4 regions of the Mesorhizobium sp. M2A.F.Ca.ET.043.02.1.1 genome follow, and region 3 is predicted to be linked to each of the others. Evidence: predicted binding sites of a transcription regulator. Region 3 holds the regulator's gene; each other region holds the start of a gene.
The links. The regulator PhoB, encoded in region 3, activates phosphate uptake and scavenging genes when phosphate is short. The targets are predictions, from matches to a motif close to TGTCATNNANCTGTCAT.
Positions count from the first base shown of each region.

Region 1 (2,202 bases), 280 kb from region 3:
AAGGCTTCGAGGGCCACGGTCCCTTCAAGGTCAAGATTGTCGAAGTCGTGCCGACGGGCCTCACCGTCGCCGGCGCCACTGAGGAGGATCGCCGGATCCTGAAAGCCTGGCGCGATGCGCTTTCGGTGCCGTTCGGTTACCGCCATCCGGACCACGACACCTATGTCTTCCACATCACCTTCGCCTACCAGATCCGCCGCCTCGCCGACCAGCGGGCCGCGGCCTGGCAGGAATTGTTCGACGACTGCTTGTCATTCCTCAAGCGCGAAGCTCAGGTGATCGAGCTGAAGGCTCCGGCCTTTTGCAGCTTCAAGGACATGAAGCATTTCGAGGAATTGCTGGTGCTTGGCTAGTGGTTCTGCGCAGGGATTGTGGAAGTTGCCGCTTGTCGGCGGGCAAGGTTTCACCGTTCCTTTGCGTGAAATCAGCACAAACGCCGGGGATTGGCTGAAGCCCTCCAACCTCGTCATCCCTGGGCGAAGCAGCCGCGAAGCGGCGTCGCGGAGACCCTGGGATCCATTCCGTGACCCTGATCGAAGCGTGCAGCGGAGCAGAATTCTGCTCCGCGGCAGCGCTCATGCGTCACGGAATGGATCCTCGGGTCTGCGCGCGTTGCTGCGCTCCTTGCTCCGCCCGTGGATGACGACGGGAATGGGCGTTTCAGCCAATCTCCAAGGTATGCCGCTGCCCAACAGAAACATAGCCGGCCCGATCAAAATCCCTGTGCCGGGAATTAACCCCGTCAAGCCTGTGACTCGTAACAAAACTGACATCAATCCGACACCCCAGCTTCATCGGGCTGCGCTAGCGAAGGTTAACGGACCCTCGAAACCGCGACGTACCGGAGTTTTGCCATGTCAGCATCATCGGCCACGCTCGAAATCCGCGGCGTAACCCGACGATTTGGCAAGAACACCGCTGTCAGCGACATCAACATCTCGATCCCGCGCGGTCAGATGGTCGGTATCATCGGCCGCTCCGGCGCCGGGAAGTCCACGCTGCTGCGCATGATCAATCGTCTCATCGATCCCAGCCAGGGATCGATTTTTTTTGACGGCGCCGAGGTCTCCTCCCTGCAGGGCTCGCCGCTGCGCCGCTGGCAGCGCGACTGCGCCATGATCTTCCAGCAGTTCAACCTCGTGCCGCGCCTCGACGTCTTGACCAATGTCCTGCTCGGCCGCCTCAACCACCGCTCGACGGTTTCTAACCTGCTCGGCATGTTCACGCGCACCGAATGCGCCGAGGCGGTCGCCGCGCTCGAGCGCCTCGACATCGCCCGCATCGCGCTTCAGCCGGCCGGCACGCTGTCCGGCGGCCAGCAGCAGCGCGTCGCGATCGCCCGCGCCATGATGCAGCAGCCGAAGGTGCTTCTGGCCGACGAGCCGATCGCCTCGCTCGACCCGCTCAACGCCAAGATGGTGATGGATTCGCTGCGCGACATCAATCTGCGCGAAGGCATCACCGTCGTCACCAATCTGCACACGCTGGACACCGCCCGCGCCTATTGCAGCCGCATCATCGGCATGGCCGCCGGCAAGGTCGTCTTCGATGGCGCCCCGCAAGACCTCGATCGCGACGCCGTGCGCATGGTCTACGGCGCCGATGCCAGCGGCGCCGAGATCTCCGAGGCCATCACGTCGACCAGCGTGACCATCAAGCCGAAGATCATCGCATCCGCCGGACCGCTCGAACCCGCCTTCCCTGGCTACTGAGTCCATTGCCCCGCCCCCAGTCGGTCCGGGCAAATCGTGGATTTCGGCAGAGCAACCCGGATCGCCCGCCAGCGTCAAAGGCAAGACTTGAAAAATCAGAACGCCGCCGGCGCGCAGCCGGAACAACAGGAGAGAGAGCAAATGTTCAGGAAGATGGTTTTTGGAGCGGTTTCGCTGCTCGCCATGGCCGCAAGCGCCGCGCACGCCGCCGATATCAAGGAATTCCGCGTCGGCATCCTCGGCGGCGAGAATGAGACCGACCGTCTGCGCAACTATCAGTGCCTCGCCGACCACCTGAAGTCGGAATTCGGCTTCGAGAAGGTTTCGCTTTTCCCGGCCGCCGACTATGACGGCGTCATCCAGGGCCTGCTCGGCGGCACGCTCGATTTCGCCGAGCTCGGCGCGTCCGGCTACGCCAGCATCTATCTCAAGGACCCGAAGGCGGTCACCCCGATCCTCACCACCAAGCAGACCGACGGCTCGACCGGCT
Region 1 covers NZ_CP034445.1:1,961,274-1,963,475, forward strand. The annotation lists gene EJ068_RS09315 (DUF1868 domain-containing protein) at 1-353, shown strand, start outside; gene phnC (phosphonate ABC transporter ATP-binding protein) at 855-1,712, shown strand; gene phnD (phosphonate ABC transporter substrate-binding protein) at 1,854-2,202, shown strand, end outside.
Region 1: phnC (phosphonate ABC transporter ATP-binding protein) is a predicted target of PhoB. The motif match lies at 757-773, and genes of this name have one in related genera.

Region 2 (2,202 bases), 3.2 Mb from region 3:
GCCCCAGCGGTCGGCCTTGGGCGGCGCGACGTGATCCCAGAAGCCGCCATTCTCGTCATAGGTGACGACCACCAGCATATGCGCCCATTGCGGGCTCTTCTCCAGATGCGAAACGATGTCGGCCAGATGCTGGTCGCCCGAGGTCACGTCGGCATAGCCGGCATGTTCGTTGAGGTTGCCCTGCGGCTTGTAGAATGAGACCTGCGGCAGCTTGCCGTCGTCGATCGCCTTGATGAACTCTTCGCCGCCGAGGCCGCCATCCTTGATGTGCTCGGCGCGCGCAGCAGTGCCCGGCGCATAGGCCGCGAAATAGTTGAAGGGCTGGTGGTGGAACTGGAAGTTCGGCACCGGCGTCGCGTTCTTGCCGTCGAGCGCCGCCTCCCACGCGCCCGAATACCAAGCCCAGGAAACGCCCTTCAGCGACAGGAGATCGCCGATGGTGATCTCGTGCTGCGGCGGCAGGGTGGTCGGCGCAGCCGGATCGGCGAGCGCCTTGTCGCCGCCCTCGGCCGGCTTGTTGGCGCTCGGCTGGTAGGGCGGCTGCATGGTGTTGACGGCATAAAAGTCTGGAGTGATTGCGCCGTCATTGGCGAATTTCGGCACGCCGCCGAGCGCGGAGGCCGGCGAATTGTCGGCCGGCTTCAGCGTCACGCCATCCGGCTCGACGACGGCGATCTGGCCCTTCACCGGGCTGGTGTCGGCATTCGGATAGTAGGGCACGCAGGCGCAGGCGAGCATGAAGTGGTTGAGGAAGGAGCCGCCGAAGGCGCCTTGGAAGAAATTGTCGGCCAGAACGTACTTCTTGGCGATCGCCCACATCGGCAGGTTGGAGCCGTCGTAATGGCCCATCACCAGCGAGCCGGAATCGGCCCAGGCGACGAACTTGTCGTTCTTGCCGCCGTCGATCTGCATCTGCTCCTGGTAGAAGCGGTGCCAGAGGTCATGCGTGACGACGTTGGTGCCCTCGTTGAAGCCGTTCGGATCGTCGATGGCGAATGTCGCATTGGCGAGATGCGCGCTCTGCGCTTCCGTCACCGCCGGCGTGACGCCCTTGCCGGTCAGCCCGCCCCAGGCCGGCGGCAATTCGGAAAGCGGCGTGCCGTCACGGTCGAGCTGGCGCGCCTGGCCGGGCGACACATTCGCCAGGCCGTTGGCACCGGGGAAGCCGCCATAGAGGTTATCGAAGCTGCGGTTCTCAGCGTAGATGACGACGACGGTGTCGATCTTGTCGTAGCCGGGGGGAGCCGCGTGGGCAGGAGCAGCGAGCGATGCCAGCGCCGTGGTGGCGAGGCAAAGGGAGAGAAGGGACCGGATCATTGGGAAATGCCTCGTGGCTTGGGGATGGCTGGAGGACGGCAATGCAGGAACGCAGATGCATCAATGCCCAGCTACTTCGATGCCTTGTCACCTTTGTGACAGTTCCGTCCCCGTCAAACACGGTTTCGTGAGCGGGACGGCCAGTCATCAATCTGTTGCACTTGAACCTTACGTCGCGAACGAAATCGGGCGAAGGAAATCAGGGATGTCGCCGCGCACGATGAGACGGAAAAATCACGCGATCGCCCTGCTGGCAGCTTCGATCGTCGGCGCCAATACCGCGGAGCCATTGGGCGTCCATCCCGGCCCAATGACGCGCGCGCAAGCCTATGCCCGCGCCGACGCGCTGACGGCGCTCGGACGGCAGATGTTCTTCGACCCTTCGCTCTCTGCTTCCGGCAAGCAGGCCTGCTCGTCCTGCCACGATCCCAATCACGCCTTCGGACCGGCCTCGGCCTCGCCGGTCGAGATGGGCGGAGCCAAGCTCGACCAGCCCGGCGTGCGCGCCGTGCCGTCGCTGCGCTATTTGCAGGCAGCGCCAGCCTTCAGCGAGCATTTCTACGACTCTGAGGACGAAGGAGACGAGAGCGTCGACAACGGCCCGACCGGCGGCCTGACCTGGGACGGCCGCGCCGACCACGGCAAGGACCAGGCGAGAATCCCGCTGCTGTCGCCCTTCGAGATGGGCAACAAGGACAAGGCCCAGGTGGCCGCCAGCCTGGGCAAGGCGCCCTATGCCGACGCCTTCAAGGCCGCCTTCGGCGCCGATGTCTTCGACCATCCGCAGGACGCTTTTGATGCCGCGGTGGAAGCGCTCGGCACCTTCGAGCAAAGCAGCGCCGATTTCTATCCCTATTCCAGCCGCTATGACGCCTTCCTCGCCGG
Region 2 covers NZ_CP034445.1:5,718,405-5,720,606, reverse strand. The annotation lists gene EJ068_RS27230 (acid phosphatase) at 1-1,317, opposite strand, end outside; gene EJ068_RS27225 (cytochrome-c peroxidase) at 1,538-2,202, shown strand, end outside.
Region 2: EJ068_RS27230 (acid phosphatase) is a predicted target of PhoB. The motif match lies at 1,460-1,476, and genes of this name have one in related genera.

Region 3 (2,202 bases):
CGCTGCGATGGCGCGATCCCGAGCGCTATCGTGACAATTTCATCGCCATCCTGCTCTCGCACGGCATCGGCATGGGCCTGGTGCTGAAGGGCGAATTGTTCACCGGCTCGCATTCCTCCGGCGGCGAGTTCGGCCACATGATCCATCGTCCGGGCGGCGCGCTTTGCCGCTGCGGCCGCCGCGGCTGCGTCGAGGCCTATGCCGGCAACTACGCGATCTGGCGCAGCGCCATGGGGATAAGCGAGGACGCCGCACCGACCGATGTCGGTGACGCCGACATGCGCGCGCTGGCCGCAAAGGCCCGACAGGCGGACGGCCCCGAACGGGAAGCCTATCGTCGGGCCGGCGAGGCGCTGGGCTTCGGTCTTGGCAGCCTGTTCGCCCTCATCGACCCGGCGCCGGTCGCCATGGTCGGCGTCAGCGCGGCCGCCTTCGACCTGATCGAGCCGGCGCTGAGGGAGGCGATCGCCCAGACCGCCGGCGGCCAGCACTCGAGCTCGATCTCCTTCGACACCGAGCCGAACGAGCTGCCGCTGATCCGCGAAGGCTGCGCCACCCGCGCGCTGACCTTCGTCGACCAGGAGATTTTCGCGCCGGGTGTCCAGGCAAGAGCGGGCAAGCACGTCGCATAAGCCGCAAGCTCAAGCGCCGGGATATGCTGAGATTCCGGTCAGGCCGAGTCGAAAATGGTGGATTCCGAGAACCGGAGCGGAGCGTACTTTTTGGTACGTGAGTACCGGAAGCGCAGGAAGCCGCCATTCGCAGGCCGGCCTCACCTGAATATCAGCATATCCCTAGTCTTCCCGGATTGCATAACCCGCCCCGCGGATGGTGCGGATGACGTCGGGCATGCGGCCGTTGTTGACGGCCTTGCGCAGGCGGCCGACATGCACGTCCACGGTGCGCTCGTCGATATAGATCGTCTCGCCCCAGACATTGTCGAGCAGCTGGCTGCGCGAGAACACGCGGCCGGGATGCCGCATCATGAATTCGAGCAGGCGGAACTCGGTCGGGCCGAGCCTGATCTCGCTCTTCTTGCGATAGACGCGGTGCGATTCGCGGTCGAGCACGATGTCGCCGACCTTGAGCACGCTGGACAGCACCTCGGGCTTGGCGCGGCGCAGCAGCGCCTTGACGCGCGCCATGAACTCCGGCGTCGAGAACGGCTTGACCAGATAGTCGTCGGCGCCGGTGGACAAACCTCGAACCCGATCGCTTTCTTCACCGCGCGCGGTCAGCATGATGATCGGCAGCCGCTCGGTCTCGGGCCGCATCCTGAGACGCCGGCAGAGCTCGATGCCGGAGACCGCCGGCACCATCCAGTCGAGCACGAGCAGGTCGGGAACATTTTCCTGAAGGCGGATTTCGGCCTCGTCGCCGCGGGTCACCACTTCCACCTGGTAACCCTCGGATTCGAGGTTGTAGCGGAGCAGCACCCCCAGCGGCTCCTCGTCCTCCACCACCATGATGCGTGGCGCGATCATCGGGGTAACCTTTTCCGTCAGGCGGCCGGCGCCGACATTGCCGTCTCGTCCTGCTTGGGACGGTTGGCGGGCAATTGCGTGCCGGTCAGCACATAATAGGCGTTCTCGGCGATGTTGGTCACATGGTCACCGATGCGCTCGAGGTTCTTGGCGCAGAACAGAAGATGCGTGCAAGCGGTGATGTTGCGTGGATCTTCCATCATGTAGGTCAACAGCTCGCGGAAGACGGAGGTGTATTTGACGTCGATGCGTTCGTCGTCGTTGCGAAGCTTGGCCAGCGCCGTGGCATCACCCACCGTATATTCCTGAATCACGCCCTGGACCTGGATCAGCACCAGTTGCGCCATGGAATCGATCGAATGCGTGAGGTCGCGCGGGGCAGTGCTGACGCCGACTGACCCGACGCGCTTGGCGATGTTCTTGGCGAGATCGCCGATGCGTTCGAGGTCGCCCGCCATGCGTATCGAGCCGACCACGTGGCGAAGATCGTCCGCCATCGGCTGGCGCTTGGCGATCAGCGTGATGGCGCGGTCGTCAAGCTCGCGCTGACGCGCGTCCATGATGGCATCGTCGGAGACGACGCGCTGCGCCAGCGCATTGTCGCTTTCGAGCAGGGCCCTGGTCGAGCCGCCGACCATGGAGCCGGCGAGATCGCCCATGTCGTTGATGAGCCGGCTGATCTGCCTCAGATCCTCGTCGAACGAGGCGACGGTATGTT
Region 3 covers NZ_CP034445.1:2,238,720-2,240,921, forward strand. The annotation lists gene EJ068_RS10645 (ROK family protein) at 1-632, shown strand, start outside; gene phoB (phosphate regulon transcriptional regulator PhoB) at 795-1,484, opposite strand; gene phoU (phosphate signaling complex protein PhoU) at 1,502-2,202, opposite strand, start outside.

Region 4 (2,202 bases), 2.6 Mb from region 3:
TCCCGGCTGGCAAGAAAACTGTCACCCATCTAATCGGTCCATTCTGTTACCTATCTATCCGGTTCGGACAACAGCCCTTTCTCCCCGTCACTATACGGGGAGAAATGCCCGGCAGGGCAATGAGGGGCAACGCTGCCGGCCCGAGATTGGCGATAGCCTATCCATGGTCTTTGGGCCTACGCTGCGAATTGAAGGTCAATCACCGAAGCCGGCGCTGCCCCTCATCCGCCCTTCGGGCACCTTCTCCCCGTGGAACGGGGAGAAGGAAAAAAGGGCGCCTCAATACTTCTCCGGCACGTAAAGCTCGCGCGGAAGCACCTGGCGCTCGTAGGAGGGGTTGAAGACGCGCTCCGGCAGCGTGATCTCTTCATGCGGCACATCTTCATACGGCACCTGCTGCAACAGATGATCGATGCAGTTCAGCCGCGCGCGTTTCTTGTCGTTGCCCTCGACGATGAACCAGGGCGCCTCCTTGATGTTGGTGCGGGCGAAGGTCTCTTCCTTGGCCTTGGTGTACTGCTCCCAGCGCACGCGCGACTGCAGGTCCATGGGCGACAGCTTCCACTGCTTCATCGGGTCGTGGATGCGCATCAGAAAGCGCATCTGCTGTTCCTCGTCGGTGATCGAGAACCAGTATTTCACCAGCGTGATGCCGGAGCGGACCAGCATGCGCTCGAATTCCGGCACGTCGCGGAAAAACTCCTCGACCTGATCCGCATTGGCAAATCCCATCACCCGCTCGACGCCGGAGCGGTTGTACCAGGAGCGGTCGAACAGCACGATCTCGCCGCCCGCGGGGAGATGCGGCACGTAGCGCTGGAAATACCATTGCGACTTTTCGCGTTCGGTCGGCGCCGGCAATGCCACCACGCGGGCGATGCGGGGATTGAGCCGCTGCGTGATGCGCTTGATGACGCCACCCTTGCCGGCGGAGTCGCGGCCCTCGAAGACCACCACCAGCTTCTTCTTGTGGTAGGCGACCCAGGATTGCAGCTTGATCAGTTCGGACTGGAGCCTCAACAGCTCGCGGAAATAAGTCATCCGATCGATGGAAGGCGGATGCGACTTCTTGTAGATCTTGGCGATCTCGAGCGAGAGCGCCGGTTCGGAAATCTCCAGCTCGTAGTCTTCGTCGAGCGTGTCCTCGAGCTCGGCTTCCAGCCAGTCCTTGGCCCCGGAATTCGATTTCACTTCATTCACCGCGCAGCTCCGTCGCCTGTCAGCCATCATCGCTTCGGAATGCGCCGCGGCTCCGCCCCGACACGCCACTCCGTAAGCCGACTGAGATACAGAGGCGCAATGACGGTTTTATTGCAAGGCGACCACAGCCGGGCATGATAGACGATATGTGATCGGCCCGTATCGATAGCGGGGCGACAAGCGGCTGGAATTGTCCTACAAATCCCTCGCCTCTTTCCCGCGCCCGCCACGGCGCCTCTGCAAAACAAAATCGCGAGGACCCGACATGGAATACCGCACCCTTGGCCGTTCCGGCCTGAAGGTTTCGACATTGACCCTCGGCACCATGACCTTCGGCGGCACGGGCCCGTTCGCCGCCGTCGGCAACTCCGATCTTTCGGAAGCCAGGCGCATCATCGACACCTGCATCGATGCCGGCATCAACCTCATCGACACCGCCAACGTCTATTCCAACGGGCTGTCGGAGGAGATCATCGGCGAGGCGCTTGGCGGCAAGCGCAAGAACGACGTGCTGATCGCGTCCAAGGCGCGCATGCGCATCGGCGCCGGTCCGAATGACGAGGGCTTGTCGCGCCACCATCTGATCCGCGAATGCGAAAAGAGCCTGAAGCGGCTCAGGACCGATGTCATCGACGTCTATTTCGTTCACCAGTGGGATGGGCTGACCCCGGTCGAGGAGACGATCGCGGCGCTCGACACTTTGGTCAACCAGGGCAAGATCCGTTACATCGGCTGCTCCAACTGGTCGGGCTGGCAGGTGATGAAGGCTCTTGCCGTCAGCGACAGCCGACATCAGGCCCGGTTCGTCACCCAGCAGATCCATTACACGCTGGAAGCGCGCGAAGCCGAGTATGAATTGCTGCCGATCTCGGTCGACCAGGGCCTCGGCGTGCTGGTCTGGAGTCCGCTGGCGGGCGGCCTGCTCTCCGGCAAATATCATCGCGACAGCCCGACCGCGCGCCAGCTCGGCGGCTGGAAGGAACCGCCGATCCGCGACGTGGA
Region 4 covers NZ_CP034445.1:6,293,820-6,296,021, reverse strand. The annotation lists gene ppk2 (polyphosphate kinase 2) at 280-1,227, opposite strand; gene EJ068_RS30305 (aldo/keto reductase) at 1,466-2,202, shown strand, end outside.
Region 4: ppk2 (polyphosphate kinase 2) is a predicted target of PhoB. The motif match lies at 1,300-1,316, and genes of this name have one in related genera.